2 regions of the Sphingomonas hankookensis genome follow, and region 2 is predicted to be linked to the other one. Evidence: predicted binding sites of a transcription regulator. Region 2 holds the regulator's gene; the other holds the start of a gene.
What was found. The regulator LexA, encoded in region 2, represses DNA repair genes until DNA is damaged. The targets are predictions, from matches to a motif close to GTTCCNCNCTTGTTCT.
Positions count from the first base shown of each region.

Region 1: PPZ50_RS17290 (LexA family protein) is a predicted target of LexA. The motif match lies at 11,241-11,256, and genes of this name have one in related genera.

Region 1 is NZ_CP117026.1:58,260-74,259, forward strand. It holds gene PPZ50_RS17220 (SOS response-associated peptidase family protein) at 1-411, shown strand, start outside; gene PPZ50_RS17225 (HU family DNA-binding protein) at 455-736, shown strand; gene PPZ50_RS17230 (hypothetical protein) at 911-1,105, shown strand; gene PPZ50_RS17235 (YkgB family protein) at 1,580-2,041, shown strand; gene PPZ50_RS17240 (DUF1109 domain-containing protein) at 2,051-2,701, opposite strand; gene PPZ50_RS17245 (sigma-70 family RNA polymerase sigma factor) at 2,707-3,234, opposite strand; gene PPZ50_RS17250 (thioredoxin family protein) at 3,500-3,895, shown strand; gene PPZ50_RS17255 (cytochrome c biogenesis CcdA family protein) at 3,915-4,631, shown strand; gene PPZ50_RS17260 (DUF1223 domain-containing protein) at 4,662-5,393, shown strand; gene PPZ50_RS17265 (cytochrome b/b6 domain-containing protein) at 5,653-6,444, shown strand; gene PPZ50_RS17270 (molybdopterin-dependent oxidoreductase) at 6,441-7,205, shown strand; gene PPZ50_RS17275 (ISNCY family transposase) at 7,339-8,769, opposite strand; gene PPZ50_RS17280 (ISNCY family transposase) at 9,050-10,519, opposite strand; gene PPZ50_RS17285 (hypothetical protein) at 10,745-11,194, opposite strand; gene PPZ50_RS17290 (LexA family protein) at 11,311-11,724, shown strand; gene PPZ50_RS17295 (Y-family DNA polymerase) at 11,730-12,989, shown strand; gene PPZ50_RS17300 (hypothetical protein) at 12,992-13,300, opposite strand; gene PPZ50_RS17305 (hypothetical protein) at 13,560-13,820, opposite strand; gene PPZ50_RS17310 (GNAT family N-acetyltransferase) at 14,127-14,570, opposite strand; gene PPZ50_RS17315 (YgjV family protein) at 14,690-15,364, opposite strand; gene PPZ50_RS17320 (hypothetical protein) at 15,836-16,000, shown strand, end outside.
Region 2 is NZ_CP117025.1:2,505,604-2,521,603, reverse strand. It holds gene PPZ50_RS11835 (translocation/assembly module TamB domain-containing protein) at 1-3,340, shown strand, start outside; gene PPZ50_RS11830 (endo-1,4-beta-xylanase) at 3,370-4,518, opposite strand; gene PPZ50_RS11825 (alpha-glucuronidase family glycosyl hydrolase) at 4,620-6,746, shown strand; gene lexA (transcriptional repressor LexA) at 6,957-7,619, opposite strand; partial or broken gene PPZ50_RS11815 (molybdopterin molybdotransferase MoeA) at 7,673-8,850, opposite strand; gene moaC (cyclic pyranopterin monophosphate synthase MoaC) at 9,168-9,596, opposite strand; gene trpC (indole-3-glycerol phosphate synthase TrpC) at 9,632-10,408, opposite strand; gene trpD (anthranilate phosphoribosyltransferase) at 10,405-11,397, opposite strand; gene PPZ50_RS11795 (anthranilate synthase component II) at 11,394-11,978, opposite strand; gene PPZ50_RS11790 (hypothetical protein) at 12,091-12,495, shown strand; gene PPZ50_RS11785 (GGDEF domain-containing protein) at 12,500-13,660, opposite strand; gene PPZ50_RS11780 (DUF2256 domain-containing protein) at 13,720-13,869, opposite strand; gene aroB (3-dehydroquinate synthase) at 13,869-14,969, opposite strand; gene PPZ50_RS11770 (shikimate kinase) at 14,966-15,517, opposite strand; gene PPZ50_RS11765 (hypothetical protein) at 15,609-15,746, shown strand; gene PPZ50_RS11760 (hypothetical protein) at 15,727-16,000, shown strand, end outside.

The sequences.
Region 1 (16,000 bases), on a different replicon from region 2:
TTCGTCACCAATGCGCGGAATCTCTCATCGTCGATGTGGAAGCCGTCGATCGCCAGTCCCGATCGCCGCTGCCTGGTCCCGTTCACGCATTTCGCCGAACCACATCCCGAGGGCGGGAAGGGCGATGACGGCAAACCCCGCCAGATGTGGTTCTCGCTGCCTGACCAGCCCATCGCCTTCTTCGCCGGTCTGTGGCGGCCGACCGAGCGCGGCGATGCCTATGCCTTCTGCACCACCTCTCCCAACCCCGCCGTCGCGCCCTGGCATCCCAAGGCGATGCCGGCGATCCTCCACCCCCGCGATTTTACGACATGGCTCGACGGGAGCCATGAAGATGCCCTGAAGCTCGTCCGCCCCTACGAGGGTGAGATGAGCGCGCAGGAGGCAACTCCCGATGGCGGTTCGGCATGAACCGGGCTAGGCCGGTACAATCATTCACCACCGGGACGTGTTCATGACGACTACATCCGATCTGGCCGAGCAGATCTCCAACACCCATGGCCTCGCAAAGGCCGACGCCAGGAAAGTCATCGATGCGATCCTTGCGAACATCACCGCGGCCGTCGCGACCGGCGAGGAAGTCAGCCTCAACGGGTTCGGCAAGTTCAAGCTGAAGGACACCCCCGAGCGTCAGGGGCGCAACCCATCGACGGGCGAGGCGATCACGATCGCGGCGTCACGCAAGCTGACGTTCGCGCCGGCGAAGGCGGTCCGCGATCGGATGAACGGCAAGTGATAAACGGGCCAGGGTTTTAGAACGCTGGCCTAAACTGAGGGGACTTCATGGCCGATACCGCAGCCGACTACCGCGCGAGGGCAGCGGCCGACCTTGCCGAGGCCCAGCAGCTCGTTCTGCCCCATGCTAGGGACCGTATGCTGCATTCGGCCGATCGCTGGTCGAAGATGGCTGATGCGGCCGATCGCCGTGTCCGGTAACGAAAGCACGACGGTCGCGCTCGACGTGGCTAACTGGTCAGCGGTCCAGGCAATGGTCGAGCGTCTCGACGACAGGGCTGTGATAGCGATCTACGAGCTGGCCGAAGGCGCTGGTCCGGTCGCGGACCTCGCGGCCGCACAGATGGAAAAACGCAACCTCGACTATTGAGCCAAGTTAAGAGTTCGGCCGCTGGTTAAGCCGCTGTTGCCAAGCCGGCACAAGCCACGTTCCTGTTGTTCCCGCGATTTAGAGAAGACATAATCGTCACCAGATAGAAATGACACCGTCTGGTAGCAGCGGGGGCAGCGTGGAGCCATCCAAACAGCGCAGCGCTGCCCCCGCTGATGCCATTACCTCACGGCTCCTGACCCCGGACCCGCTGCGCCAGCAGCGGGCTTGGTTACCCTGGTTTTCACGCGGCTGACCTTTCCCGAAACTCCATGTCCGATGCCGCATTTCGGGAAAATACAATCGGGAACATATTTCGGGAAAATCAGCCCCGGAGCCGCGAGGCGTAGCCGGTTTGCGGCCCAGGATCTCGATCGACCTTCCCAATCGGGAATGTCGGGGGCGAGCCTTGGCTGGGGAGGCGTTGTAACCCATCTCCGTCCCGCTTCGTAAGCGCTCCCAAAGGGGAGATTTATGACGACTAGCTACGTTCCGAACGACGCCACCACCATCGCTGCGTTGCGATGGTCGATCGTCATCGTTTTCGCATTATTCGGCATCGCCAAGTTCGCGGCATATGAGGCCGAGGGCGTGGCAAAGATCGCAAGCCACTATCCGCTCTTTAGCTGGATGTATCCGATCTGGGGCGAGCGTGGCGCAAGCAACGTCATCGGTACTATCGAGTTGCTGACAGGAGCAATGATCGCGCTCGGCGCTCGCTATCCGTTCGCAAGCCTCGCCGGCGGTGCGATGGGCGTATTCACCTTTTGCGTCACGCTCAGCTTCTCATTGGGTGCGCCCGCGTTCTGGCAGGCGGGATACGGCGCTCCGTTTCTCGGGTCGACCGGCCAGTTCCTGATGAAGGACGCCGTGCTGCTGGCAGCCTGTTACGCACTCGCGGTCGACGGACAACGCCGAATGCCGCGCGGCGACTGACGCACGCGGTCACCAGCGCAGGAGCCTTGGACCCATCAGCGCTCCTACGCTGGCGGCGAGGGCAATTCCTAGTGTGTACCAGGTAAGCACGAAGATGGCCGATACCTCGGGGCAGTGAAGGCAGTAGATCGTCGCCGCCCATCCCCCGGCGCTCAGTCCCGCTGCAGCACCGGCGGCCCTGAAGTGTGTCGGCGCGAGACGCCGGAACGACCACAGCAATCCGGCGAAGATCGGGATCGACAGGGTCAGGACGTGCCACGGACAGCTCCGCCAGCTTTGGCCCAGCCACATCGCCAGCCAGTCGCCAGAGGGCGTCGAGGCGAGTTCGACCACCCCGACGCCTGCCAGGAGGAGCGCCGGCACCGCCAGCAGCCATAGGCCGCGCGGGACGCTCGCGTCCGGACGAGCCAGCTTCACCGCCGTGGACATCGCCACCATCGCGATCGACAGGGTGTAGGCGGCCTTGATCCAGAAGGACGATCCTTGCATCGCCGCATCCAGATCGGGGCGAACGCCGATCGTGGCGCCCATGTAGAGAGCCGCGAGGACGCATCCGGTCGCGATCCCGATGGCGATGCGCCGCGCGACGGCGTTAGGCGGCACACGCGCTACGTCGCGGCTGAGCTGTCGGATCAACTGTTCGGTGCTCTCAGTGCTCATTGCCGTCACCCTTTCAGCCGGGCGGCGAGCGCACGAAGGCCGCGATGCACGGAAATCTTGACGTCGGACTCCCCGATCCCGGCTCGGGTAGCGGCCTCCGCGATGCTTTGTCCGTCGATATGCGTGTCCCGAATGGCTCGCGACTGCTTGGGCGGCAGCGTGCCCAGCAGACGGGCGACATCGATCCGGGCATTCGCGGATGCTTCGAAACCCTCCGTCACCAGCATTGCCTCCACGTCCTCGATCGGGATGTGCCGGCGCTGTCGGCGCAGGTGATCGATCATGCGATAGCGTGCGATGGCATAGAGCCACGCCGTGAAGGGGCGGCCGCGATCCCAGGTCGCCCGGCGGCCATGCACGGCGATCAAGGTTTCCTGCACCAGGTCATCCACTTCGTTGCTGCCGGCGAGCCGCCGGCGATAAAAACGTTCCAGCAGCGGGACGAGCGCGCGCAGTAGCGCAGCGTGAGCGGCAGCGTCGCCATCCAGCCCCCCGATCATCAATGCCTTGAGCTGATCTTCGCTTTGCCCCATCTACACCCCGCAACGCCGCGTCGATCAGTATCGAGCGGGATATTGCGAATGATCAAGGGGCATAGCGTCCAAGCATAGTCCGGAACGACCAGCGTTCGTCACCGGCACCTGTTCGTCGTCCATGCAGTCCTACCCTCCAACGCGCCGGTGCACGGACTACGCGGGAGCGCGGCGTTTGGTTACAACGGCATCTTTTCATTCATGTGCCGTGTAACCGGCTTCCTGGTTGTCCCGTAGTGACAGGAACCATCAAGGGAGGTCACCGATGCGTTCCATGTTTCTGTCCGTCGCCGTCATCGCCGCGCCCATCACGATCGCGGCGCCCGCCCATGCGGCACCGACCGTCAAACCGTTCAATCAGGCCGCGTTCGATGCAGCGCAGAAGGCGGGCAAGCCGATCCTTGTCTGGGTCCATGCCCCGTGGTGCCCGGTATGCCGTCAGCAGGCAAAGACGATCGAGCGTGTCATCGCCGAACCCGCCTATCGCGACATGCAGGTCTTCCGGATCGACTATGACACGCAGAAGCCGCTTTGGCAGAAGTTCGGCGCGACGATGCAGTCGACCCTGATCGGCTTTCGCGGCAAGCGCGAAACCGGCCGCATCGCTCACGAGACCAACGATGCCAAGGTATCCGCGGTGATCCGCGGCGCGCTGGCCTGATCCTCTAATGGCCTCGGCGTTGAACCCCGCGCTCGCCTATGTGGCGGGCGCGCTCACCATCCTGTCGCCGTGCGTGCTGCCGCTGGTACCGATCGTCCTGTCGTCGGCGGCGCAGCGTCACCGCTTCGCGCCCGTGGCACTTGCGGCGGGACTGGTGCTGGCGTTCACCGCGACCGGCTTCGTCGTCGCCGCGTTCGGGCAGGCGCTCGGGATCGATACGCTTGTCGTCCGGAACGCCGGCGCGATCATCCTGTGCCTGGTGGGCATCGTCCTGCTGATACCTCGCCTTCAGGACGGGCTTTCACGGATCGCCACGCCTGCCGCAGCCTGGGCGAGCCGACAGCAAAGCGCACTCGACGACCGCGCCGGGTTGTGGGGTCAAGCGCTGATCGGGGCATTGCTCGGCATCGTCTGGGCACCCTGTGTCGGCCCCACGCTCGGCGCGGCGGTGGCGCTGGCGGCGGAAGGGAAGGATCTGGGCGAAGTAGCGCTGGTGATGGCGGCCTTCGGACTAGGTATCTCCACCGTGCTGCTGGTCATCGCCTTTGCCGCTCGCGGCGCGCTCGCCCGCTGGCGGGGGCGGATGATGGCAGCGGGCGGTCGCGGCAAGATCGTGCTTGGAGGACTGCTGTTAATCGTCGGCATTTTCATCCTGACAGGGGTGGATCGCCAACTCGAAGCCTTCCTACTCGATCATCTGCCCGACCGGGTAACCGAATGGTCGACCGCCTTTTAACATTCGTACTCTCCCACCGAGGCACTCTGCATGACGCACAACATCCTCTCCCTGCTGTCCCTGTTAGCGCTGGCCGGCTGCGGGCAGGCGCCCGCCGGAGCTGCCGCACAGCCCCGCCCGGTCAAACCACTCGTCGTCGGGACGCCCGCCGCGCCTGTGGTGGTCGAACTGTTCCAAAGCCAAGGCTGCTCGTCCTGCCCGCCTGCCAACGCCAACGTGAACGCCATTGCGGATGCGCCGGGCGTGCTCGCCTTATCCTTCGCCGTGACCTACTGGGATCGGCTCGGCTGGAAGGACACTTTCGGCTCCCCCGCCTGGACCGCGCGGCAATGGGACTATGCGCGTGCCGCTGGTCGCCCACAGGTGGCGACACCGCAGGTGATCATCAACGGCGGGCCCACTATCGTTGGCAGCAATCGTGCCCAGCTCGAAGCGGCTATACAGCGCGCCGGCCCTGCGCGTGGCGGTCCTGCCATATCGGTGCGCAATGGAGCCCTGACTCTGGCTGCCGGCAAAGACGTTCCATCGACGATCTGGCTGGTCCGCTACGATCCGCGGACGGTCGAGGTGCCGATCCGCGCCGGAGAGAATGGGGGGCGGACGCTCCCCCACCGCAATATCGTGCGGGAATTGGTAAAGCTGGGCAATTGGTCCGGCGCGGTGACGGAGTTGCCGCTGCCCAGCGCACCCCGCGGGCTGAGCTCCGCCGTTCTGGTGCAGCAGGGTACGGGCGGGCCGATCACCGCAGCGCGCAAGCTGTAAGCCGTTGGCGGTGCCGTCCGCGGCTGGGGATCGGCCGAGTTAGCGAGGCTGCACATCGGCCGACGATATTTCATCGGCCGTGTAACTCCGGCCGGTCAGCGATCGAAGTTGGGATTATGATGATGGGAATTTTCCACTCCATGCGCTCGACACGCCGGACCGGCGCTTGGGCAGACCACCCGGATGCAGGCCCCGGGTTACAAAACCCTCGCGACTATCGGCACGAAGCCGATGGTGTGCGGTACCGAGGAGGCTGCAGATGATCGAGCCGCTATCGACTTCAGCCACCGAGACCCGCGAGCGTGCAGAGCACGGCGGCGAACTGGTGTACCGGCATCGATTGCCGACAAGGCTTTGGCATTGGACCAATGCGGTGGCGATCATCGTCCTGCTAATGAGCGGGTTGATGATCTCGAACGCCCACCCGCACCTTTATTGGGGTGAGTATGGCGCGAATTTCGATCAGCCGTGGTGGTCTCCGCCGCGCTTTCCGGGCTGGGCAACAATCCCCTCAACATACAATCTGGCGCTTGCTCGCCACTGGCATCTGTTCTTCGCTTGGATTCTCGCGTTTGGCCTGCTTGCTCATCTGGTCATCAGTCTGGTCAACCGGCACATCCAGCGTGACCTGACGCTACGGCGCAGCGAACTTGCTCCTTCCCACCTCTGGCAAGACGTGAAGGATCATGCGCGCCTAAAATTCCCCACTGGTCAAGAAGCGCTCCGGTATAACGTCCTACAGAAGATCGCGTATATTTCGATCGTATTCGTCGTTATCCCGCTGCTGATCCTGACCGGGCTGAGCTTGTCTCCCGGATTCAACGCAGTCATGCACTGGCCGCTCGATCTTTTGGGCGGTCGCTCGTCGGCCCGCTCTCTGCATTTCATTTGCGCTGGTATCATAGCTGCGTTCATCGTCGTTCACCTGACTTTGGTGCTACTGGCGGGTCCGATCAACGAGGTCCGTTCGATGTTGACCGGCTGGTTCCGAGTGCCACCCGATCCCGACAAACATATCGCCAAGCTCAAGCGGACCTTGGACACGCAATGACAACGATTCTCACACGCCGCGCTCTTGTCGGCAGCCTTGCAGCCGGCGCCGGCACGATACTCTCAGGCTGCGACCGTCTAGGGCAAAATGAGCAATTTCGCGCGCTCCTCGCATCCGGCGAGCGGGGCAACTATGCCTTTCAGAGGCTATTGCAGGACCGGACGGCGCTAGCTGAGGAGTTCGCTCCTTCGCAGCGCTCGCCCGTTTTTCGAGCGAATGGCACCCGGATGCCGGGCGGAACCGATTATGCACGGCATCTTGCCGTCAACTTCAACGATTGGCGGCTGGTGGTCGACGGCGCTGTCGCTAACCCGCAAGCCTTTTCGCTCGACCAGATCAGGGCGATGCCGACCCGAACCCAGATCACACGTCATGACTGCGTGGAGGGCTGGAGCGCGATCGCGAAATGGCACGGTGTGCCCCTAAAGCTGTTGCTGGATCGCGCAGGTGTCAGTCCGCAAGCCCGTTTTATCGTGTTTCATTGTGCCGACCCACAGACCAACGGGACCATGTACTATGAATCGATCGACCGGATCGACGCCGTTCATCCGCAGACGATCCTGGCTTGGGGGATCAACGACCAGCTGCTTCCGGTCCAGAACGGCGCGCCGTTACGTCTCAGGGTAGAGCGGCAGCTCGGCTATAAACACGCGAAATATGTCCAGCGGATCGAGGCGGTCCCAAGCCTTGCCGGCATCTATGGCGGCAAGGGTGGGTATTGGGAGGATGCTGCAGGATATGAGTGGTACGCAGGACTCTGAGAGATCGCGATCACACGATAAATTTCTATGCTGGCGGTGGTTTGGACGTTGAACGTGTCCGACATTCCGCCAGCGAAAGCTGACATTCCCGTTTCACCATCCTTTGTGAGACGCTGGCAGGGGCGCCATGCAGTTATCCCGTCTGTTGGCGGACATACTCGCCCAAGCCGCGCGCGACGAGTTCGTCGTTGGAGAGGCGGGGGCCTCGCTTCAGGCGCTGATTGCCAAGTTTGCGGCGGTCCAGCTTCGGCCCGGGTGGTACGGGCGAGGGGGCCTTGAACACCCCGCCGGGCTGAGCGGTACGCGCCGGTTCGTTGTTGTTGCGCTTCGCGTGGTGCGGCTGCACCTGCTGGATGGCATGGGCGAGCGCCAGCGCCGCGTCGAGGTGCTTGTTGTCGACCACCGGTGCCTGGTTCACGCGGCGCATCTTGTCGAAGACGCGATAAGGCAGGACCTCGCCCTCGTGCTGGATCTCGAGGCGGCCGTCCGGGTATTCGCACACATCCACCTTCTTGCGCGCTAGCCCCTGAGCGACCGGGGTCGGCTCCAGGATGAACATGGCCTTGTTGTAGTGCAGGGTGAGGGCGCCGGTGACGGTGCGCTGCTCGCGCCAGACCATCTCGGCTTCAAGGTTCTCGTGGATGGCCAGCGGTCGGTGCAGATCGCGCGGGTCGAACGGCGCCTTGGCGAACCGCTGGTTGTGTTGCGCCATATAGGAGGGGAGGAAGGCGTTGGCTTCGTCGATGGTGTTGATGCGGTGGAGCCGCATCGCCTTGACGAGCCGGTCCTGCAGCGTCGCGTTGGCCCGCTCGACGCGCCCCTTCGCTTGCGGCGAGTTCGCGCAGATCAGATCGATGTTCAGCCGGTCCAGTGCCCGCCCGAGATGGGTCATCCCGTCGCCGTTCGCCGAGGCTGTGTTGTTGCGGAACGCGCTGTGCTTGTCCGTGTAGAAGGCGACCGGCTTGCCGTGCCGCTCGAGGTACGTCCGCGTCGCGCGCATGTAGGAAAAGGTGCTTTCGCTCTCGACCATCTCGAGGTGCATCAGCTCGCTCGTCGCGTCGTCGATGAACACCAGCAGCGTGCATTGCGGGCCGCGGTCCTCGAACCACCAGTGTTTCGAGCCGTCGACCTGGACCAGTTCGCCGCGACAGTCGCGCCGGTAGCGGGGTTGGTAGGGGCGCGGGCGCCTGGCCGCGCGGTCTTTCCAAAGGCCCGCCTCCATCATGATCTGACGCAACGTCTCACACGAGAGGCCCAAGCCGTGCCGCTCCGCAAGGTATTCGCGCGCGAGCGTCGGCCCGAAGTCGGCATAGTTTTCCCGCACGAGAGCGACGACCTCGGCGCGAAAGGCGTCGCTGTAGCGGCGGTTGCTCGGGCGTCCGCGCTTGCGCGACACGAGTCCAGCAGCGCCTTCCTGTCGAAGGCGATCGAGCAGCCGGTAGATTTGCCGCCGCTGGAGGCCAAGAAGCTCCATCGCGTCCGGGATCCGGATCTCGCCGCGGTCGAGCCGCATCAGCGTGTCGAACCGGGTGATCTCAGCAGCACTCATCGTCAGCACCGTCATACCATGCGCGTCCTCGTTGCCGAGGAAGGCTATGACACCGGCGACCCACTGAAAGCACCGGCAGTGCCGTTTCTATCTAGCAGGACGGTGTCATTTGTATCTGGCGCTTACACCTGTTGTTGCTGCCACTTAGAGAAGACACATTCGTCGCCAGATAGAACTGACACACCGTTGGTAGCAGCGGGGGCAGCGTGGAGCCATCCACAAGCGCAGCGCTGACCCCGCTGATGCGGTGAGTTCTGAGAGGGCTACGGACCCGCTGCGCCAGCAGCGGGCCCGGTCACGCTAGAACAGCAGGCAGTGAGGCAGGTTCCTGAGGCGGCGTGTTCCGATCTCGGCCCGCGTATTCGGCCAGTCCACGCGCGACGAGTTCCGTGTTGGGAAGGCGCGGTCCACGCTTCAGCTTGGGCGTGCAGAGCGTGCGGCGATCCACCTTCGATGCAGTCGGAGCAGCCGAGGCGGCGAACATACCGCCAGTCTGGGCGGTCCGCGCCGGCTCGTTGTTGTTCCGCTTGCGGTGGTGTGGTGCCGTTTCCTGCAGGAGCCGCGCCATCGCCAGCGCCGCGTCGAGATGCTTGTTGTCGACCACCGCTGCCTGGTTCACCCGCTGCATCTTGTCGAACACGCGATAGGGCAAGGCCTGCCCGTCGTGTCGGATCTCGATCCGCCCGTCAGGGAACTCGCAGACATCTACCCGCTTGCGCGCCAGTGCCTGGCTGACCCGGTTCGGCTCCAGGATGAACAGCGCCTTGTTGTAGTGCAGCGTCAGCGCCGCGGTCACCGTGCGCTGCTCGCGCCAGACCATCTCTGCCTCGATGTTCTCGTGCGGCGCCAGCGGGCGGTGGAGATCGCGCGGGTCGAACGGCGTCCTGGCGAACTGCCGGTTGTGCCGGGCCATGTAGGCGGGGAGAAAGGCATTGGCCTCCTCGATGGTGGAGATGCCCTCCAGTCGCATCGCCTTGACCAGCCGGTCCTGCAACGTGCCGTTCGCCCGCTCGACACGCCCCTTGGCCTGCGGCGAGTTGGCGCAGATGATCTCGATGTTGAGCGCATGCAGCGCCCGCCCGAGATGGGTCATGCCGTCACCGTTCGCCGAAGCGGTGTTGTTGCGAAACGCGCTGTGCTTGTCGGAGTACAAGGCGACCGGCTTTCCGTGGCGCTCGATATACGTCCGCGTGGCCCGCATGTAGGCGAAGGTGCTCTCGCTCTCTACCATCTCCAGGTGCATCAATTCGCTGGTCGCATCGTCGATATAGACCAGCAGCGTGCATTGCGGGCCCCGGTCCTCGAACCACCAGTGTTTGGACCCGTCGACCTGGATCAGCTCGCCGCGGCAGTCCCGCCGGTAACGCGGCTGGTGCGGGCGAGGGCGACGCGCTGCGCGGTCCTTCCACAGCCCCGCTGCCATCATCATCTGCCGCAGCGTCTCGCACGACACCCGGATGCCGTGCCGCTCGGCCAGATACTCGCGCGCCAGCGTGGGCCCGAACCCGTTATACTGCTCGCGCACGAGGCTGACGACCTGGTCACGAAAGGCATCGCCGTAACGCCGGTTGCTCGGACGGCCACGCTTGCGCGAGATCAGCCCGGCTGCGCCGTCCTGCCGAACTCGCTCCAGCAACCGGTAGATCTGTCGACGCTCAAGGCTCAGTAGCGCCATCGCGTCTGCAACCCGGATCTCACCGCGGTCGAGCCGCATCAGCGTGTCGAACCGGCTCACCTCGGCAGTACTCATCGTCAGCACCGTCATCGTTCGCACATCCTCGCTGCCGAGGATGGCCATGACACCGGCGACCCGCTGGCACTGTGTGCCTTTTCTATCTAGCGGAGCAGTGTCATTTCTACTTAGCGCCTACACCTGTTTTGTTCGATAATATATCTTATGTTAAATCAATGGCTTAGCAGATTTCCGGCATCGTTCTTGCAGAGACTGACGTGGCTTTTTCGCAGCTAAGGCTTGCCAGTCAGTCGCGAGTTAGCCGCGCCGTCGTTCTCGCGCGCGAGCGTGTCGCGGATCTTCGTAAAGATCCTGCAGCGCGCGCAGCCGAAACGCATTCCACCAGCGTTGCCAGCGATGCTCCTCGGCATCGTGGAGCATGTGACATCGCTGGCATAGCGCGGCGAGATTGCGCGGCGCGCTATTGCCAGGATCATGATCCAGATGCGCGCAGGCCAGCACGACATAGGTGATCCGCACGACGTCGAGCGCGAAGAGGTCGCCGACCTTCACCCGTCGCCCCTCTCCCGATCGCCAGCATCGCGCTTCGCTATCCCACCAGCGCCCATCGCCCAGATGCGCGACGTGCCGAAGATGCGGTCGCCGGCAGCGTTCGCAGCGCCCTCCTGCCCGCACGAACCGGATCTGGTCCGACAGCAGCGGCCAGTCGATCGGGTACAGCCAGCGGTTTTCGGGGCGGATCGGCATCCATGACTCTATGAGTCATGCGAAATGAGAACAAAAGGAAAATCTCGTTCCCTTCATGTTCTTATCCAGCATATCATGCGCGCATGTCCGCGTGTGTGATTCCCCTGTCCCAACCGATGCCGATCGCCGATCTGCCGCCAGCGTTTCGCCTGAGGGTGGTGAGCGCGGCCGGCGCTGGCTTCCCCTCGCCTGCCCAGGACTGGGAGGAAACCGCGATCGATCTCGTGGCGCTGCTGCGCCTCGACCGCGCCGCCAGCTTCGTGTTCCGGGTCAGCGGACAGTCCATGATCGACGCTGGAATCTATGATGACGACGTGGTGGTGGTCGATCGCGACGCCACGCCGGTTAGCGGCCGCATCGTCATCGCCGTGGTCGACGGGGGCTTCGTGATCCGCCAGTTGGTCTGGCGCGACGGCAAGCCGGTCCTCGAGGCCCGCAACGCGCGGATGCGCTACGACGCGGTGATCGCGGATGAGAGTGTCGAAGTGTGGGGCGTCGTCCGCGCCTCCGTGCGCAACCTGCAGGGCTGACCGCCATGTGGGCGATCGCTGACGTCTCCAACTTCTATTGCTCGTCGGAGAGGGTATTCGACCCGTCGCTGCGCGATAAACCGCTCATCGTGCTGAGTAACGGGGACGGCTGCGCCATCGCGCGCTCCGAGGAGGCCAAGGCGCTGCACATCAAGATGGGTGCGCCGATGTTCAAGATTCGTGATATCGTCCGCGAGCATGGCATCCAATACCGCAGCAGTTCCTACGAATTGTATGCCGACATGAATCGTCGCTTCAATCAGGTCCTCGCCGAGCACAGTTGCACGGTCGAGGTGTACTCGATCGACGAATCGTTCTTTCGCCTGCCGGTGCTCCCGAACGGCCTGGGCGACGTGGCGGCCGCGCACCGCGTGATCGCGGCCGTCAAGCGTGCGACGGGCCTGCCGATCCGCATCGGGCTTGGCCCGACCCGGACGCTGAGCAAGGTTGCCAACGCCCTCGCTAAGGCGTCGGAGAAGGTCTGGAAGGGCGTGGTCGACCTGCACGACATCGAGCTGCGGCGGCGCCTGTTCGCGCAATGGCCGGTCGAGGAGGTCTGGGGCATCGCGCGAGCGATGACCGAGCGGCTGCGACCGCTCGGCGTCAGGACGACGGCCGATCTTGCCGCCCTCCCCCCGGAGGTCGCGCGCGACGTGGGGACGGTGGTGCTGGAGCGGCTCGTGCGCGAGCTGAACGGCGTCGAATGCACCGATTTCGAGCCGGAGCCGCCCCCGTCCAAGGCGACCGCGGTGACCCGCTGCTTCGGTGAGCCGGTGCGCGAGGTCGCGGCGCTGCGCGAGGCGATGGTGCGCCGCGCGGTCCGCGCGGCCGAGAAGATCCGCGCGCAGGATCTCGCTGCCACCCGCCTGATCGCCTTTGCCCACGGAAGCCGGTTCAAGCCCAACGCGCCGTCCGCCTCGCGCATAGCGCGGCTGTCGCCGGCGACCAATGATCCGCGCGTGATCGGCGGTATGGCGGGCCGCATGGCGGATGTCATGTACGAAACTGGCGGCGTCTACACCAAGTGCGGCGTCATGCTCGAGGGGCTGGAGCCGATGACCGCGCACCAGGCCGACCTGTTCGCGGTGCCCGATCCGCGATCCCCTGCCCTGCTCGCCGCGATCGACGGGCTCAACGGGCGGTTCGGCCGCAACACGATGCGGCTTGCCTCCGAGGGCTTTGGCCAGAAGAGCTACGACACCAAGCGTGCTTTCAAGAGCCCGTCCTGGACCACGCGGATCGATCAGGTGCCGATCGCGCGGTGAGATCAATAGCGATAGCCTGCCTGCCGGCAGGCCGCTGCCAGCTTCATCACTCGCCCATCCTTCGCGCCGTACTGGCGCAACCGTGCGGAATAGCTGTCGCAATAGCTTTTCGCGCGAGCGGACAGTGGCACCCCGTTCGGACCTCGCGCGGTCGCCGCCCCGCCCCGTTCGGCATAGCCACGAGCAGTCGCTGACTGAACCTGGGTGCGCGCTTGCGCGCCCAGATCGACTGCGCCGGGCATGTCCTGCGCGCCGGCAGGGGTCGCGATCGCGAATATCCCGACCGTGAACACAGCAACCAGGCTACGCATTCGATGTTCTCCCTCGAATTTCCGTCAGGCCATCAACGATTTGGCGGCAGCATCGTGCCGGTCGCGGGAGCGATTATGGATGCATGTAGGCGCTTGCAATCGTAGCGGCGTGTGCTCGCAAACGGAGCGATTTTCTGCTCGGATTATCTGACAATGGGCGGAGCAGTCTGCTCACGCTAATTGCCAATGTGCTCGCCATCATCCGGCGCTGCTCGCAGTCATGGTCGCCTGCTCACATTATCTGCCAGCGGGAGTGGCGTCAGCGTGGCACCCGGATGGAGCCGTCCGCGATCCCTTCGGCGATATTTGAGAGCATGACGGCGTAGCGGTGCAGGCCGGGGAAGCGACCGGCGTTTCTCTCGATCTCTTCGCCGTATCCGGCATCGAGCAGCGCCTTGAAGTCCGGCATCACGTCGAACATGCCGCCGAGCAGATCGATATCGGAAGCACCGATCAGCAGCAGGGCATTCGCATGGGCGTCGAGGCGTTTCATCGTCTCCAGCATTTCGGTTTTGGTCATCGCACCCTTTCCGCTTGCGTGGTGTCATCGCCTATTATGCGCTGGCCCTGTTCGCGAAAACCTTCCTTTCTGACGACCTCGCGGGCGGGCCATGACGACAACGCATTTCTGCGGCCCGCCGCTTGTCAGAACTGTTCTGGAAACCTGCTTCGCAAAAGCGCTTGCCGGCTACGGGTTTGGAGAGCCCATTGGCACGGAGCGTGAGCACAACGCCCCGTTTGCAAGCAGCGCCGGTGATGGCGAGCACACTGGCAGATAATTCGAGCAGGACGCTCCCCGCCAGTGGCAGAAAGCGTGAGCAGGAAATCAGGCTGTTTGCGAGCACACGCCGCTACGTGTAGCGCCCGATTCTTTGTTGGCCGCCACCACATCTCCGCACACGGTATAGCCAAGCCGTTGGTAGAGTGCGAACGCCCGGTCGTTGCGAACAGCAACGTGGAAGATCAGGAAAGGTATCCTGCGGCGACGTACCCATTCCTCGGCGGATTTCACCAGACTTGTTCCGAGCCCACGTCCCTGCCACCGTGTCCGGATAGCCAGATTAAACGAGGCAAATTCGGCAGCGCCTTCGATGCACACGCTCCGCACATCTATGTAGCCGACGAGGTCGCCTATGCGTTGCAGGACGAAGATGCCTCGTTCGCCGGCTACGGCGGCGCTCAGCTCCACAGTTGTGCGGCGCAGGAGTTCCCCTCGATCTCGGACATCGAAGATCATATGTTCCGCTTCGCGAGCGAGGGCGATCTTCAAGCGTACCAAAGCTTTAGCGTCGGCAAGGTTCGCCGGGCGTGGCTCGCTCCAACTCCGCTTTCCGCCTACTTGAGCTATCGAACGCGCCGGCGGGAGTGGGGGCGCGTATATCGCCTGTGTCATGTGAAGACTTGGGCTCCCTGTAACGCGCGCGCGCGCTTTGGAATCGCGAGTTTGCCGAGGGATAGGTGACCAGAGCGGAAAGCGTGACGTGGGGAAAGCTGCGTCGGACAGCTTAGGCTGCGTGGCCCGTCCGCTCCACGCTGTTTCCGCTTCCAAAAGGCAAAAAGCCCAAGCAGATTGCCTGCGACAGATACAAGATCAACGGCCAAGGCGAACGGTGCGCCAATGAGAAGATTGTGGGCCAGCCAGAAGGGGGCGGCCACGAGAAAGACCATCTTCATCCGCGTCGTTGATCGCTGGGTCCGTGCCATGAAGGAAGCAGCCCCGCCGCAAGCGGCAAGGCCGGATAGGAGCCCATGCCAGGTCGCCACGGTAAGCAATAGCAGCGCGAGCAACGTCGCGCCGTCGAGCGCGAGCTTGGCAACCCGGTCACGAACCACCAGCGCGACGGTGAGCTGCATCAGGGAAAGAACGCATGCGGCCGAAGCGGTAGGCGCGCCGATCAGCGCGAAGTGCAGCGCGAAGGCGCACGCGCCGGTGCCTTGCACCATGAGCGCTCCCCGGCGCGAGGGTAGGAGCGGCCAGCTCACCACGCAGCCGAGGCCGACGATGCCGAATAGGATCGCAGCTAACCCGGTGCTCGCAAACGTCTGATCGAGGAAAAGCGACATCTATGCTCGCGTCGGGGTTGGTCCGGCTTCCACCGTGAAGGAAGAAGGTTAATGTGACGTTGTTGTCGACCGCTTTCCCATCGCGAGTCCCGGCCACAATGGCATTTGGCTTTTGTTGCGGACTGGTTCATTCTGCGCCTAGGGCGGCGCTCTTCCCTTTGGGTTCCGCCCGTGTTTGGACCAGGACAATGGTGCGTGACGCTTTCAAGCTTCTCGCCATCTCGACGTCGCTCGTGCTTTCTGGCTGTGTCAGTCCGCGAGAAATGGCCGCTCGCCATCGGGCGGCGTGTGCGAGTTATGGCTTCCAGCCTGGAACGGAGAGCTATGCGAATTGCCTTCTTCAGCTCGACGTAGGTGATTACGGCTACGGCCATCACAGGGGTGGCGTGCCGTTGTTTCCTGCCCGGCATCGGGCGCCCGCACCGCCTTTCCCTATCGCCACGCAAGACTAGGGTCGGCTACAGTTCACTGATGCTCCTTCGTCCTCACCTATTGATCTGCGCACTTTCGCTCGGCAGCGCCGCGCCCGTGGCGGCTCAGCAAGCGGTGCCTGCCGCGCCACGAACCGTGGCGGGTGCTTCGAAATTCATCCAGGACATGCTGACCCGCGGCACAGCCGTCGCAAAGCCTTGGCCG
Region 2 (16,000 bases):
GGGTCCGGTCGAACGGCTGACCGCTCCGCGGCTCGACGTGGCGATCGATGCGGCGTTGCAGGATCGCAAGGCCGATACCCGCATCCAGCTGCGATCGAGTGCGCTGGCGGTGAACGCCGCCGGTTTGCTTGACCTGGGCAACAGCCGGTTCGGCAATTTCCGGACCGAAGCGATGCTGCTGACCCCCGGTGCGATCGCGCCGAACTTAAACGGGCGATCGGTCCGCGCCGCTGTCGTCCTCGACGGTGGGTTCGGCACGCCGACCGTGGATTACAAGGTGCAGGCCGCTGCCTTGGGTTTTGGCGAAACCGTCGTTGAACAGCTCTATGCCGAAGGACGGGCGACGGTTGATGCCGACCGCATTCTGATCCCGATTGCGGCGAAGGCGCGGCGTATCTCTGGGCTGAACGCGGCGGTCGGCGGACTGGTCACCAACGTCGCGATCAATGGTTACCTTGCCATTTCGGGCGATCAGGTGCTGTCGGACAATCTGCGCATCCGGTCCGACCGGATCGACGCGACCGCCATCGTCGCCGCCAACCTGACCACCGGGCGCTACACCGGCGCGATCAAGGGGCGGATCAACGATTACGAAGTCGCCAGCATCGGCATCCTGAACCTGACGACCGACGCCAGCCTCTATGCCGCGCCACAGGGCGGGTTCGGGATCAAGGGCCGTGTGGTCGCGCAGACCACCCGCCTGTTCAACGAAGGCATTCGCAACTTTCTGGGCGGCAACGTCACCACCACGCGCGCAGATGTCGGTGTGGGACCGGATGGGATCGTCAGCTTCTCCAACGTGCGGATGAATGCGCCGCAGTTCCGTATCACCAACGGTTCTGGCCGTTATGATCCGGCGGGGCCGTTGCTCGTAAATGCCGATGCCTATTCGACGCAATATGGTCCGCTGAGTGCGCGGGTGACCGGTACCGTCGCTGCGCCGCAGGTCCTGCTGCGCGCCGCGCGCCCGGGCGTTGGGGTCGGGCTCGCCAATCTCGAGGCACGGGTGCGTGGGCAGGGCGACCGCTATGCGATCCAGGCGACCGGCAATACCGATTACGGGCCGTTCCGCGCCGATGTGCTGCTGTCGACCGCGCCGCGGCTAGTCGCCGATATCCACTCCGCAACCTTTGCCGGCATGAATATCGACGGCCGGGTGGAGGCGACCGATGCCGGGCCGTTCGCAGGGCGAATCAACTTCGCCGGATCGGGCGTGGCCGGTATCGCGCGCCTGTCGGCTCAAGGGCGATTCCAGCGCGCGGACGTGAATGCGCAGGCGTCGAACGCGGTCATTCCGGGCAATATGGGGCTGCGCATCGGTCGCGCGATCGTGACCGGCAGCGCGGTGCTGTACGACCAGCCGGAAATCGTCGCCGATGCGCAGGTCGCCAACCTGTCGATGGGCGACTTCCTGCTCCAGCGCAGCCGGGCGAAGATCAACTATCGCGGCGGCAACGGCACGGCGCAGATGTTCGCCGAAGGGTCGTCGGGCGTGCCGTTCCGGGTCGCCGCCAATGCGCGGCTGCGCCCAAACGACTATCTGGTCGCGTTGCAGGGTGTCGCCAATTCGATCCCGTTCAAGACGGTCAACCCGGCGCGGATCGTGTCGGCCCCGGGCGGCTATCGCCTGTACCCGACGCGGATCGACTTCGCGCAAGGCTCGATCCGCGCGGCGGGCGTCTATGGCAATGGCATGTCGATCCAGACCCGGCTCGACCGGTTGGACCTGAGCATCGTCAATGCCTTCGTGCCGGGCACCGGTATCGGTGGCACCGCGACCGGGAGCCTCGACTTCGCGCAGGCGGCGGACCAGAGCTTTCCGCGGGCCGATGCACGCCTGACCATCCGCAATTTCCAGCGGACCAGCCTTGCCTCTGTCTCCGAACCGGTCGACATCGTCTTTGCCGGCGACCTGCGGCCTGAGGGTGGCAGCGGACGGGCGCTGATCCGCCGCGGCACGACCACGGTCGGGCGGATGGTTGCGAACCTCCGGCCGTTGCCGCCGGGTAGCGGGTCGTGGGTCACACGGATGCTGGCGGCACCGCTGTCGGGCGGAATCCGGTACAACGGCCCGGCGGGCGTGCTGTTCTCCTTTGCCGGGCTGGCCGATCAGCAGTTGTCCGGGCCGATCGGCCTGGCCGCCGATTTCGGTGGGCGGGTGCAGTCGCCGCAGCTGACCGGCATCGTCCGCGCCAACAACCTGACCTATGAGAATGAGACGCTGGGCACCCGGCTGACCAATCTCGGCATCAATGGCCGCTTCACCAACGACCGGTTCGAGCTGACCCAGCTGCGGGCGCGCGCCGGTGAGGGCACGGTTGCGGCGCAGGGAACAGTGGGCTTGGCGGCGGACAGCGGCTTCCCGATCGACATCCGCGCCCAGCTGCGTGATGCCCAGTTGGCGCGCAGCGATGCGCTGGGGGCATCGGCGACCGGCGACATCCGCATCCAGAACGGGCGCGATGGGGGCCTGATCTCCGGCGACCTCGTCATTCCCGAAGCGCGCTACCAGATCATCCGGCAAGGCGCGGCCGAGGTGCCGGAGCTGACCGGCGTCCGGCGCAAGAGCGATGCGAACCGGTCGAATGCGACACCGCAGCGGCAGGCGGCGGCGTCGGCCGGGTTGTTCCGCCTCGCGCTGCGGGTGCGAGCCGATAACCGGTTGTTCGTGTCGGGCATGGGGCTGGAGTCGGAATGGCAGGCGAACCTGCGCATCGCGGGAACCTCCGCTGCGCCGACGATCAACGGACAGTTGCAGCTGGTGCGCGGCACCTACTCGTTTGCCGGCAAACGGTTCGAGGTCGAGCGCGGGGTGATCCGGTTCGAGGGCGAGGACTATACCAACCCGGTGATCGATATCGTCGCGTCGACCACGGCCGAAGGCATCACCGCGTCGATCAACGTGTCCGGCACCGCGCAGGCACCGCAGATCGCGTTCAACTCGACCCCGTCGCTGGCGCAGGACGAAGTGTTGTCGCGGCTGTTGTTCGGCAGTTCGGTGACGAACCTGTCTGCGACCGAGGCGATCCAGCTGGCCGCCGCGCTGAACTCGCTGCGCGGGTCGGGCGGCGGTGGGCTGAACCCGCTCGGCAAGTTGCGTTCCGCGACCGGGTTCGACCGGCTGCGCGTGCTGGGCGGGGACGAGGCGAGCGGGCGCGGCACGTCGCTGGCGGCGGGCAAGTATCTGACCGATGATATCTATATCGAGATCATCACCGATGCGCGGGGCTTCACCGCCACGCAGATCCAGATCGCGCTGTCGCGGACGCTCAGCCTGTTGTCGCAGACCGGATCGTTCGGCGGGTCGAACGCTTCGCTGCGCTACAGCCGGGATTATTGATGGGCGGCGGCGGTAACACCGCCGCCGCGTCACCGGCGGTGCGTGGTGCCGTTCGCTAGCGCGGCGATCATCGCGTCGCGCAGCGGCTTGGGTTTGAGGTCTATGTCATAGGGACAGCCGCGCGCGACGGCCCCGTCGGGGCGGGGTTCGAAGCCACGCAGCCAGCTGTACCGGTCGCTCAGGCCCCAGGCGAGGACGTCGCCCAGTTGCGGGTAGGACAGCATGATGTCGAGGTACGCGCGGGCGAAGTCGGCGACGCCACGGTCGCGCGGGGCAATCGCCGCCGGTAACCCGCGGTCGCGTACGTCGAATTCGGTGATGACCAGTCGGTACCCCATCGCCACAACCCGGTCGAGGAACCGCCGCCATTCGGGTTCGAGCCGATGGGCGAGCACACCGGCGTCGGTGGTCGGCTGGAACAGGCCGATATGCGACTGCACCCCGAGCGCATCGACCGGCGTGCCGCGACGACGGAACTCCTCGAGCAGCGAGAGCACGCCAACGCGATGCTTCTCGTTGCCGTCTTCCCAGCTCATATAGTCGTTATAGACCAGCTCGGCATGCGGCGCGGCGGCGCGGGCGGTGCGGAAGGCGTGGTCGAGCACGTTGGCGGTCCCGCCCATCGCGCGCGACAACGACGTTTCGCGTAAGGCGCCGGTGTCGGGATCGACCGCTTCGTTCACCACGTCGTAGCTGTAGATCTTTCGGCCGTACCGCTTGGCGATCGTATCGATGTGGTGGTCGAGAATGCCGGCCGCTGCCGAGGCCGGGCGTTGGCCGAAGTCCTGGGTGTTGAGCCATGCGGGAAACCATTTGGAATAGGCCCAGTAGAGCGTGTGGCCGCGCATCATGAAACCGTTGCGCATCGCCCAGTCGACCATCGCGTCGAACTGCGCGAAATCGAACCGGTCGGCGCTGGGGCGCAGCGCCTGCCATTTCATCTGGTTTTCGGCGACCAGCACTGCGCAGTCGCGTTGCAGGAGCGCGGCGTAGGCCGGGTTGTTGAATGACGCTGCGTCGCGCCCCGGCGGCGCCCAGGCGAAGGCGGACCCGAAGCGACGTCCATGGCGGGCGGCAGCGTCCTTCAGGGTCAGCGGCGCCGAGGCGGCGGGTAACGCCTGCGCGGCAAGCATCGCTGCGCCTCCGGCGAGGATGCTGCGGCGGTCGATCAGGGTCATGCGCTCTCCATATCCTCGTTCTCTGACGTGGTAGCGTTACCATGATCGCGATGATATGTCGGTGTCAACGCCGTCGATCAGACGGGATCAGAGGATGCACGATGTTGAAATCGCTCGGCTGGATGATGGCGCTGTGGGTCGCCTGCGCGACTCCGGCACGTGCTGAGGACGGCTATGACCTGTGGCTGCGCTATCGGCCATTGCCTGCGGCTCAGGCCGATGCGGTTGCGAGCAAGGCGACGACGGTCGTTCGCGATGAAGATGACGAGACGATCCGACTGGCAGCAGCTGAGCTGGAGCGCGGGCTGTCGGGGCTGACGGGCAGGCGGATCGCGGGCGGCGATCTGGGCGAGGGGGCGATCGTCATCGGTACCGCGCGGTCGGCGCGGATCGCTGCGTTGCGGCTGCCGTTGGCCGGGTTGGGGCCGGAGGGCTATCTGGTGCGGTCGGTGACGGTCGAGGGTCGACCGGTGACAGTGATCGCGGCGGACCGGCCGGTGGGGGTGCTCTATGGCGCATTCCGGCTGTTGCGGATCGCGCAGGCCGGGCAGTCGCTCGACCGCCTGGCGATCGTCGAGCGGCCGCGGCTGGCGCTCAGGGTGCTGAACCATTGGGACAATCCGGACCGCTATGTCGAGCGGGGCTATGCGGGGCAGTCGCTGTGGGACTGGCAGAAGCTGCCGGGGTTCAGCGATCCGCGCTATACCGACTATGCCCGGGCCAATGCGTCGGTGGGGATCAACGGCGCGGTGCTTAACAACGTCAATGCCAGTCCGGATATGTTGACGCCGGCGTTCCTGACAAAGGTCGAGCGGCTGGCGACGATCTTTCGGCCCTGGGGGATACGGGTCTATCTGTCGGCCAAATTCTCCGCCCCGATCGAGATTGGCGGGTTGAAGACGGCGGACCCGCTCGACCCGGCGGTTGCTGCGTGGTGGCGGGCCAAGGCGGACGAGATTTATGCCCGCATTCCCGACTTTGGCGGGTTTCTGGTCAAGGCCAATTCGGAGGGGCAGCCGGGGCCGGGCGATTATGGGCGGAGCCATGCGGAGGGGGCGAACATGCTCGCCGCCGCGCTGAAACCCCATGGCGGCGTCGTGATGTGGCGGGCGTTCGTCTATGCCCATGACAAGCCCGAGGACCGCGCAAAGCAGGCGTATAGCGAGTTCCAGCCGCTCGACGGGAAGTTCGCCGACAATGTGATCGTGCAGGTGAAGAACGGGCCGATCGATTTCCAGCCGCGCGAGCCGTTCCATCCGCTGTTCGGAGCGATGCCGCGCACGCCGCTGATGATGGAAGTGCAGATTACCAAGGAATATTTGGGGTTCGCCACCCACCTCGCCTATCTGGGACCGATGTGGGAGGAGGTGTTGCGGAGCGACACCTATCGGCCGCGCCGGGGCATGACCGTGGCGAAGGTGCTTGCCCAGTCCCGGCTGAGCGGCATGGCGGGGGTGGCCAATGTCGGGACCGACCGCAACTGGTCGGGGTCGCAGTTCGACCAGGCCAACTGGTATGCGTTCGGGCGGATGGCGTGGAACCCCGACGACCGGGCAAGCGATATCGCGCGGGACTGGGCGGCGATGACCTGGGGGCCGGCGGTGGCCGATCCGGTGGCGGCGATGATGCTGCAGTCACGGCAGGCGGTGGTCGACTATATGATGCCGCTGGGGCTGCATCACCTGTTCGCGACGGGGCATCATTATGGGCCGGGGCCATGGGTCGATGATCTGGCGCGGCCGGACTGGAACCCGGTCTATTATCACAAGGCCGACCGGGCGGGCATCGGGTTCGACCGGACCCGGAGCGGCAGCGATGCGGTGGGGCAATATGCGCCGGCGCTGGCGAAGCGCTGGGGCGATCCGGCGACGGTGCCCGAAGACCTGCTGCTGTGGTTCCACCATGTTCCGTGGGAGCGGCGGATGGCGTCAGGGCGTACGCTGTGGGAGGAACTGGTCGCGCGGTACGATCGCGGCGTGGCCGAGGTTGCGGCGATGCAGGGACAGTGGGCGGCGCTGCGGGGTCGGGTGGACGAGCAGCGACATGACGAGGTCAGCCAGTTCCTGACGATCCAGCGCGCCGAGGCGCAGTGGTGGCGGGATGCCTGTATCGCTTACTTTGCCGAGGTGTCGGGGCGGGCCTTGCCGGCGGGGGTCGTGCCGCCGACGCATCCGTTGGCGTGGTATAAGGCGGTTCGGACGCCCTATGCGCCGGGGAATGGGCGATAGGTCGTCCGCTCCGGTCGCAGAAGAAGAAGCGGGACCCCGGCTCAAGGCCGGGGTGCCGGTCAGTTCACCGATGTCTGCCCAACGAAGCGAGAGGTCTGGCTTGCCATTTTCGGCTAAGTGTCAGCGTTTAAACGGCTATTCGAAATAAGTTCACTAAGTTCACACTCGCCGCGTTTGTCGTCGGGACGCCTTTACCAACGACATTGCGAATCAATAGCGGCGCAGCAGGCCGGCGAGCTTGCCCTGTACGCGCACCTGTTCGGGGCGGTAGCGCTGCGGGTCGTAGCTGCGGTTGGCGGGATCGAGCCGGATCATCGCGCCTTCGCGGCGAAAATATTTGAGAGTCGCTTCGCTGTCTTCGATCAGCGCCACCACGATCTCCCCATCACGGGCGGTTTCGGTGCGGCGGACGAGCGCATAGTCGCCATCGAGAATACCGGCCTCGACCATCGAGTCCCCGGCGACTTCGAGCGCATAATGATCGCCCGCGCCGAGCAGGGCGGCGGGAACGGGCAGGGTCGCCTGTCCCTCTATCGCCTCGATCGGGACACCGGCGGCGATGCGGCCGTGCAGCGGCAGTTCGATGACGTCGTTCGCCGGCTGCGGGGTCGGGCGGGGCGTTGCCATGGGCTTGGCCGCCGGCTTCTTCGCGACGGGGCGGTCGGGCATCCGCAGCACCTCCAGCGCGCGGGCGCGGTTGGGCAGGCGGCGAATGAATTCGCGTTCCTCGAGCGCCGAAATGAGGCGGTGGACGCCGGACTTCGACTTGAGGTCGAGCGCCTCCTTCATCTCCTCGAACGAGGGGGAAACCCCGGTCGCCTTCAACCGGTCGTCGATGAAGCAGATCAACTCGTGCTGCTTACGCGTCAGCATAACGTCCTCCGTCGGAACAGACGTGGAACCAATAGGAAACGATTTATGTGGCGTCAAGCGAGTTGCAGGATTTCCGCCGAGTCGCCGGCATCGGCCGCCGGGGCATGGGGTGCCCGCACGATCAGGCAGTCGGAACGGGCAAGCGTGCGCAGCATCGAGCTGTCCTGAATGGCGGCGGTCGACACCTGTCCGTCGATCAGCGTGGCGCGCAGATAGTCCTGGCGCGGGCCGTTGGCGGGGAGCGGGTGGGCGAGCGTGGCGCGGATGGCGCGCGGCATCGGATCGGCGGCACCGGCGATGCGCGCGGCGAGCGGGCGGACGAACAGCAGCGCGGTGATGAACGACGATACCGGGTTGCCGGGCAGGCCGAGCACGGCGGCGTCGCGCAGGCGACCGGCGAGCATCGGCTTGCCGGGACGCAGCGCGATCCGCCAGAAGTCGAGCTCGCCGCCGGCTGCGGCAAGGGCCGGGCGGACGAGGTCATGGTCGCCGACCGAGGCGCCGCCGGTGGTGACGAGCAGGTCGCAATCTACCGCGCGAAACGCATCGACCAGCGCGTCCATCCGGTCGGGCAATATGCCGAGGTCGATGCGATCGACCGGCAGGTCGGCGAGCAGCCCGGCGAGCATCAGGCCGTTGGATTCGGGCAGCTGGTCCTCGCGCAAGGGCTGGCCGGCGGGGACCAGTTCGTCGCCGGTGGCGGCGATGGCGATGCGGGCACGGCGGCCGACCGACAGGGTGCCGTGCCCGGCGATGGCGGCCAGTGCGGCGCGGGCGGGGGTGATGCGCTCGCCTGCCGCGATCAGCAGGTCGCCCTCGCGGAAATCGAGGCCGGCGCGGCGGACATTGCCGCCACGGACCGGGCCTTCGCCGGCGAGGTGGAGACGGGTGCCGTCGCGGGTCGCCTCTTCCTGCACCAGCACGCAGTCGGTGCCGGTGGGCATCGCGGCGCCGGTGAAGATGCGGGCGGCCTGTCCCGGGGCGACGGTGCCGGGGAAGGAGGCGCCGGCGGCGCTTTCGCCAATGACGTCCCACGGACCGGGGAGGTCGTCGAAGCGGATCGCGTAGCCGTCCATGGCGGACAAGGGCCGGGCGGGTTGGGTGCGCAGGGCGACGACGTCGGTGGCGGCGTAGCGGCCGAGGGCTTTGGCGAGGGGAGGGTTTCCGGGGCGGCTGGGCGGGCGAGCGCGAGGACGCGGGTCTGGGCTTCGGCGACGGGGAGGAGGGTCATGCGCTTGGCCTTATGGCTTACAGGGCGGGTGGCAGTCACTCTTCGTCACCTCGGACTTGATCCGGGGTTCCGCTTTCTCTCTCGATAGAAGTAAGAAGCGGGACCCCGGGTCAAGCCCGGGGTGACGTTGGGGGTGGGGTTGGTTGTGCGTTCGCCGTGGTCTGCTCGATGGTCGATAGAATGTGAGCCGCGGTCGATCGATTTTCTCGTCGTCATTCGCGCGAAGGCGGGAATCCATAGGCGCTGGCAGTGAGGATTATCAGCGGCGTTGCGTCTATGGATCCCCGCCTTCGCGGGGATGACGATAATGGGGGTGCTCAGCCTCTTACCCAGTCTCCCGACTTGCCGCCCTGCTTTTCCAACAGGCACACGCCGTCGATCACCATCGCCTTGTCGATCGCCTTGGCCATGTCATAGATGGTGAGGAGTGCGGTAGAAGTAGCTGTCAATGCTTCCATTTCCACGCCGGTCTTGCCGTCGGTGGCGGCGGTGGCGGTGACGCGGATCGCGTCTTCCTCGAACGCGAAGTCGACCGAGGCCTTGGTCAGTGGCAGGGGGTGGCACAGCGGGATCAGGTCGCTGGTGCGCTTGGCGGCCATGATGCCGGCGACGCGGGCGACGGCGAGGACGTCGCCCTTCTTTACCAGCCCGTCGCGGATCGCGGAGAGGGCGTCCGGCGACATGGCAATGCGGCCGGTGGCGACGGCGACGCGGCGGGTCGGGGTCTTGTCACCGACATCGACCATGCGGGCGCTGCCATCGGCGTCGAGATGGGTGAGGCTCAAGCGATCATCGCCCGCGTCGCAGCCTCGACATCGGCGTGCCGCATCAGCGCCTCACCGATCAGGAAGCAGCGGACGCCGTGCTGCGCCATCGCGTCGAGATCGGCACGCGACGTGAGGCCGCTTTCGGCGACGAAGGTGCAGCCGGCGGGCGCGTGGCCGACCAGTTCATAGGTTCGCTCAAAACTGACCGTGAAGTCCTTCAGATTGCGGTTGTTTACGCCAATCAGTCGCGACTTCAGGTTCAGCGCGCGGTCGAGTTCGGCGCGGTCGTGGACCTCGACCAGCACGTCCATACCGCGTTCGATCGCTGCCGCCTCGATCTCCGCCATCTGGGCGTTGGAGAGCGCAGCGACGATGATCAGGATCGCGTCGGCACCCAGCGAACGGGCCTCGGCGACCTGCCAGGGGTCGACGTTGAAGTCCTTGCGCAGGACCGGCAGGTCGCATGCCTGCCGGGCGGCGACCAGATAGTCGTCGGCCCCCTGGAAATACTCGACATCGGTCAGGACGGAGAGGCAGGCGGCACCGCCGGCCTGATAGGCGCGGGCATGGGCCGGGGGATCGAAATCGGGGCGGATCAGGCCTTTGGACGGGCTGGCCTTCTTGATCTCGGCGATCAGCGCGTGGCCGGGCTTGGCGTCGAGGGCGGCGCGAAAGCCGCGTGGCGCCGTTTGCTCGGTCGCGCGGGCGTCGAGGGCGGCGATGCTGGCGCGGGCACTGCGGTCGGCGACCTCGGCGCGCTTGGTGGCGAGGATTGTGTCGAGCATCGTCATGCGTAGGCGATCCATTGGTCGAGCAGGCGGTCGGCCGCGCCCGAATCGATGACCTCGGCGGCGCGTTCGGCGCCGTCGCGCAGGTCGGTGGCGGTGTCGGCGATCAGCAGCGCGGCGGCCGCGTTGAGTAGGACGGCGTCGCGATACGGGCCTTTTTCACCGCGCAGCAGGGCGCGCAGGGCTGCGGCGTTATGGACCGCGTCGCCGCCGCGGATCGCGCTGATCGGATGGCGGGTGAGGCCGGCATCCTCGGGCACGATGCGGTCGGCCATGGCCATGCCGACCGGCACGACGATGGTCGGACCGGCGCCGGAGATTTCGTCCAAGCCCTCCTCGCCCGACACGATCAGCGCGGTTTCGGCGCCCAATAGCTCCATCGCCTCGGCATAGACGGTCGCGTAATCGGGGCGGGCGATGCCGATCAGCTGGCGGGTGGTGCGCGCCGGATTGGCGAGTGGGCCCATGAGGTTAAAGATGGTGCGCCGCCCGATCCGCTGGCGGATGGGGGTGATGCGCTTCATCGCCGGATGATGGTTGGCGGCGAAGAGGAAGGCGATGCCGATGTCGTTCAGCGTCGACTCCGCCAACGCACCCGCCGCCCCCATGTCGAGCCCGAGCGCTTCGAGGGTGTCGGCGGCACCGGCCTTGCTGGAGGCGGCGCGGTTGCCGTGCTTGGCGACCGGTACGCCGCTGGCTGCGACGACGAGGCTGACGGCGGTGGAGACGTTGAGGGTGTGGTGGCCGTCGCCGCCGGTGCCGCAGACGTCGATCGCACCCGCCGGGCCGTTTATCGGGATCATGCGGTGGCGCAGCGCGCGGGCGGCCTCGGCAATCTCGATGCTGGTTTCGCCGCGGATGGCGAGGTCGGTCAGGAAGGTGGCGATGGCGTCGTCGGATACCGTGCCGTCGAGGATCGCGGCGAAGGCTTCGGCCGCGCTCTCGTGGCTGAGCGGCGTCGAGGGGTCGGGGAGCAGCGTGGTGACGGTCATGCCGGCACCGTCGCGGCGATGCCGGCGTCGTTCAGGAAATTGGCGAGCATGGCGTGGCCATGTTCGGTGGCGATGCTTTCCGGGTGGAACTGCACGCCGTGGATCGGCAGGGCGCGGTGGCGGAAGCCCATGACGCTGCCGTCCGACGCGGTGGCGTTGACCGCCAGCGTATCGGGAATGTCGGTGACGATCAGCGAGTGATAGCGGGTCGCGGTGAAGGGCGTGGGCAGGCCGGCAAAGACTCCGGTGCCGTCATGGTCGATCGGCGAGGTCTTGCCGTGCATCAGCCCGCCGCGCACGACTTTCCCGCCGAAATGCTGGCCGATCGCCTGGTGGCCTAGGCACACGCCGAGCAGCGGGCGCTGCGCATCGGCACAGGCGGCGACGAGGTCGAGCGAAACCCCTGCTTCGGTCGGGGTGCAGGGGCCGGGCGAGATCAGGAAGCCCTGCGCGTTGCTGGCCAGCGCCTCCGCCGCGCTCAGGTTGTCGTTGCGTTCGACGCGGACCTCGACACCCAGTTCCATCAGGTAATGGACCAGGTTCCAGGTGAAGCTGTCGTAATTGTCGATGACGAGGATCATGGCACCGCCATAGCGTCCTGCGGGCGCGGTGCAACGGCCACAAAAGCTCATGCGTTCAGGTGCTGGTCATCGGGGCGGTCCGCTTAGTGGGTGGCTTGCAGGAGATACGGGTATGGCGCGTTGGGTTTTGGCGGGACTGGCATTGGCGTTCGCGGCGCCCGTGCTGGCGCAGGATGCCCCCGCCGACCCGCCGCAGCGCGTGCGCAATGCCACCGTCTATGGCGACGAAGCCTGTCCCAAGCCGAGCAGCGACGACGAGATCGTGGTGTGCGCGCGGCTGGGCGAGAATGAGCGCTATCGCATCCCCAAGCGGTTCCGGAACCCGCCGGACAAGTCGTCGGCGGGTGCCAGCTGGGCGATGCGGGCGGACAGCGCGATGGAGGAGGCGCGGATCGGGCGGCCGAACAGCTGTTCGGTGGTCGGGACCGGCGGGCAGACCGGCTGTACCCAGGCGATGCTGCGCCAATGGTTCGCGTGGCGCCGCGACCAGCAGGCGCAGGAACGCGCCATTCCGTAACGGATCAGGCCGCGTCGCTCACCCGGCCGACGTCGGGGCCGTAGCGCCGCAGCCGGCCCGAACGCTTCGCGGCGTAGAGCGCGGCATCGGCGCGCTGGCGCAACTGGTCGAGGGTGTCGGCGTCTTCGGGAAAGCAGGCATAGCCGAGGCTCGCCCCGACATTGGCGCGTGCGGTGTCGTCCATCGCATAGCTGCGCGCGGACAGGGCGTGGTGGAGCCGTTCGGCCAGTCGCCCGGCGTCGGCGACGGTCAGGCCGGTGACCGCGACCAGGAACTCGTCACCGCCCAGCCGTGCGATCAGCGCCTCGTCCGGAGCGGCCTGGCGCAGGCGTTCGGCGACCTCGACCAGAACGCGGTCGCCCGCGGCGTGGCCGTAGCGATCGTTGACCGGCTTGAACCGGTCGAGGTCGATACAGTGGAGCGCCAGCGAGCCCTGCGGCGCATTCATCATGCCGCGCAGGATATCGTCGAGGCGCTGGCGGTTGACGAGGCCGGTTAGCGGGTCGTGGCCGGCGAGGTGGCGATGCTGTTCCGCGACCTGCAGCGACAGCGAAAGCATCCGCCCGAAACTGCCCAGCAGCGCCCGCACGCCGATGAAGAACGGAATGGTCATCGGCAGCAGCAGCCACAGCAATGGATCGCCGGACATCGCGAGGCCGAGCTTGAACGGCAGATCGCACAGCATCACCATCAGGGTGGCGAGGCGCGGCATGGCATAGTTGCGCGCGCAGATCGGTGCGGTCAGGCCGAGGATGAAGGCCATGGTGACGATCAGCAACGGTTTGTCGTCGGTCAGGGCGATGGTGAACGCCATTACCCCCTGCAACGCCGCCCAGGCGATCGACCAGCGGATCGCCGGATCGATCGCAGGCACGTGTCCCGCGCTATCGGCGCGGCGGGCGCGAAAGATGGTGCGCAGCCGCACGCCGAGCACGACGATTTCGCACAGCACCAATATCCAGAAGATCGACTGCCCGGTGCGCAGTGCAGCAGTGACGCTGACCATCAGGCTGGCCAGCGCGGCCATGACGACGACCGACGGCGTGGCCAGCACGGCGGCATAGACGGAGGGCCGCGCCGCGTCGGGAACCGGCACGACGGGATCGCCAAGCCATGCGAGCGCCGGGTTACCGCCGGCGAGGCGCGCCTGTCGCTGATGGTTCATGCCGTTGATCCCGAACGCGGTCGATCAGACGGGATAGCCGGTAATTAACTGTAATTTCGTTAATTCGCCTTGCCCGTCCGGCGGCAGCGGTCGGAACAATAGACGACATTGTCCCAGTCGCGCGCCCATTTCTTGCGCCATGCGAACGGGCGTTCGCACACCGGACAGACTTTGGTGGGAAGGTCGCGCTTGGCGACACCCTGCGGCATCAGCGGGGGCAGCGGTCGAGGAAGGTGGCGACCTGTTGCAGGTCGACCGAGCGGTCGAGATAGGTCTGACCGATGCCGCGCGCGAGCAGGAACGGCAGCGTGCCGCCCTCCCGCTTCTTGTCGTGCAGCATGTGGCCGACCAGCGTTTCGCCAGAGGCAGTGATACCGGCGGCGGCAATCCCGTCGGGCAGGCCGGCGTCGCGCAGATGCCGCGCGACCCGATCCGCATCCTCGGCGCGGCACAGGCCCTGTTCGGCGGAGAAGGCGAAGGCGAGCGCCATGCCGGCGGCGACCCCCTCACCATGCAGCAGCGATCCGTCGAAGCCGGCTTCGGCCTCCAGCGCATGGCCGAAGGTGTGGCCGAGGTTGAGCAGCGCTCGGGTGCCGGTCGTCTCGCGCTCGTCGGCGCCGACGATCCTTGCCTTGGCCGACACGGAACGGGCGATGGCATGGGCGCGGGCCAGCGGATCGCCGAGCAGCAGCACGGTGCCGTTCGATTCGCACCACGCGAAGAAGTCGGGATCGTCGATCAGGCCGTATTTCACGACCTCGGCATAGCCGGCGCGGACTTCGCGGGGCGGCAGCGTGTCGAGCGTGGTCGGGTCGATCAGCACCAGTGCGGGCTGATGGAACGCGCCGACCAGGTTCTTTCCGGCGCGGGTGTTGATCCCGGTCTTGCCGCCGACCGACGAATCGACCTGTGCCAGCAGGGTCGTCGGCACCTGTACGAAGCCGCAGCCGCGTTTCAGGATCGATGCGGCGAACCCGACCAGATCACCGATCACGCCGCCGCCCAGCGCGACGATATGGTCGCCGCGCTCGACACCCAGCGCCAGCAGCGAATCGAGCAGCAGTTCCAAGGTCGCCCAGCTCTTCGAGCCTTCGCCCGCCGGAATCTCGATCGCTTCGCTGGCGATGCCGGAGGCTGTCAGCGACGTGCGCAGCGTGGCGAGGTGCATCGGCACCTGCGCATCGGCGACGATCACCATCCGCCTTCCGCGCGCGATCGGCCCCAGATAGTCCCCGGCCCGCGCCAGCACGCCGTCCTCGATCACGATGTCGTAGCTGCGGTCGCTCAAGGGAACGGTGATGACGGTCATTGGCCGATGGCTTTCAGGATGGCGGAGACGGTGGCGTCGTGCGGCGCGTGCTGGCTGACGATATGGATCGGCGCAAGGGCGTAGACGGGGTTCCGGACGCGGGCGAGTTCGGTCAGTACCTTTTGCGGGTCCTTGCCGCGCAGCAACGGGCGGGTGTCGCGGCGGCGGACCCGTTCGGCAAGCACGGCGGGCGAGGCGTCGAGCCAGATCGCCAGCGCCTGTCCCAGGATCAGTTCGCGGGTTTCGGGCTGCATGAACGCGCCGCCGCCGGTCGCGATCACCTTGGGCGAGCCATCGATCAGCCGGGCGATGACCCGCCGTTCGCCGTCGCGGAAATGATCCTCGCCGAAGCGTTCGAAGATTTCGGCGATGGTCATGCCGGCGGCATGTTCGATTTCGTTGTCGGCATCGACGAAATCGAGCTTCATCCGCTGCGCCAGGCGGCGGCCGACGGTGGATTTGCCCACGCCCATCAACCCGACCAGCACGATCGGGCGGCCGGTCCAGCGAGGGGCGGGGTGGGGCAGGGAGTCTTGAATTTGCAGCATTGCGGGAGGGGCTATACAGCCGCCCCGCCGATCGGGCAAAAGGCGCGTCGCCGTCTTTTTCCTGGCCAAAATATTCGGGACGATTTGATCCATGTCGCGTTCGCTTGTCATTCTTCTCGTCGTCCTCGTCGCGCTGGTCGCGGGCATGTTCGTTCTGGCGGGACGTTCGACCGAGCAGCAGCCGACCCAGATCGAAAAGGCGGTCTCGCTTGAAAACCTCGCCAACTGACCGGTTGCGCGTCGGGATCGCCGCTGCCGCGCTGATCGCGGTCGCGGTGCCGGCGATCGGACAGGACGTGCCCGAATCGCTGTTGCCGCCCGGCTTCGGCGATGCGCCGGCCCCTGCACCCACGCCGACCCCGCGCGCCAGCCCGCGCCCGACCGCGCCCGGCGCGCCGAACTTCGCGCCGGCCGCGCCGATCGTGCAGCCCTTGCCGGGCGTGCCCGGCGTCCCGGGGGGGACCCCGACGCCGCAGCCCAGCG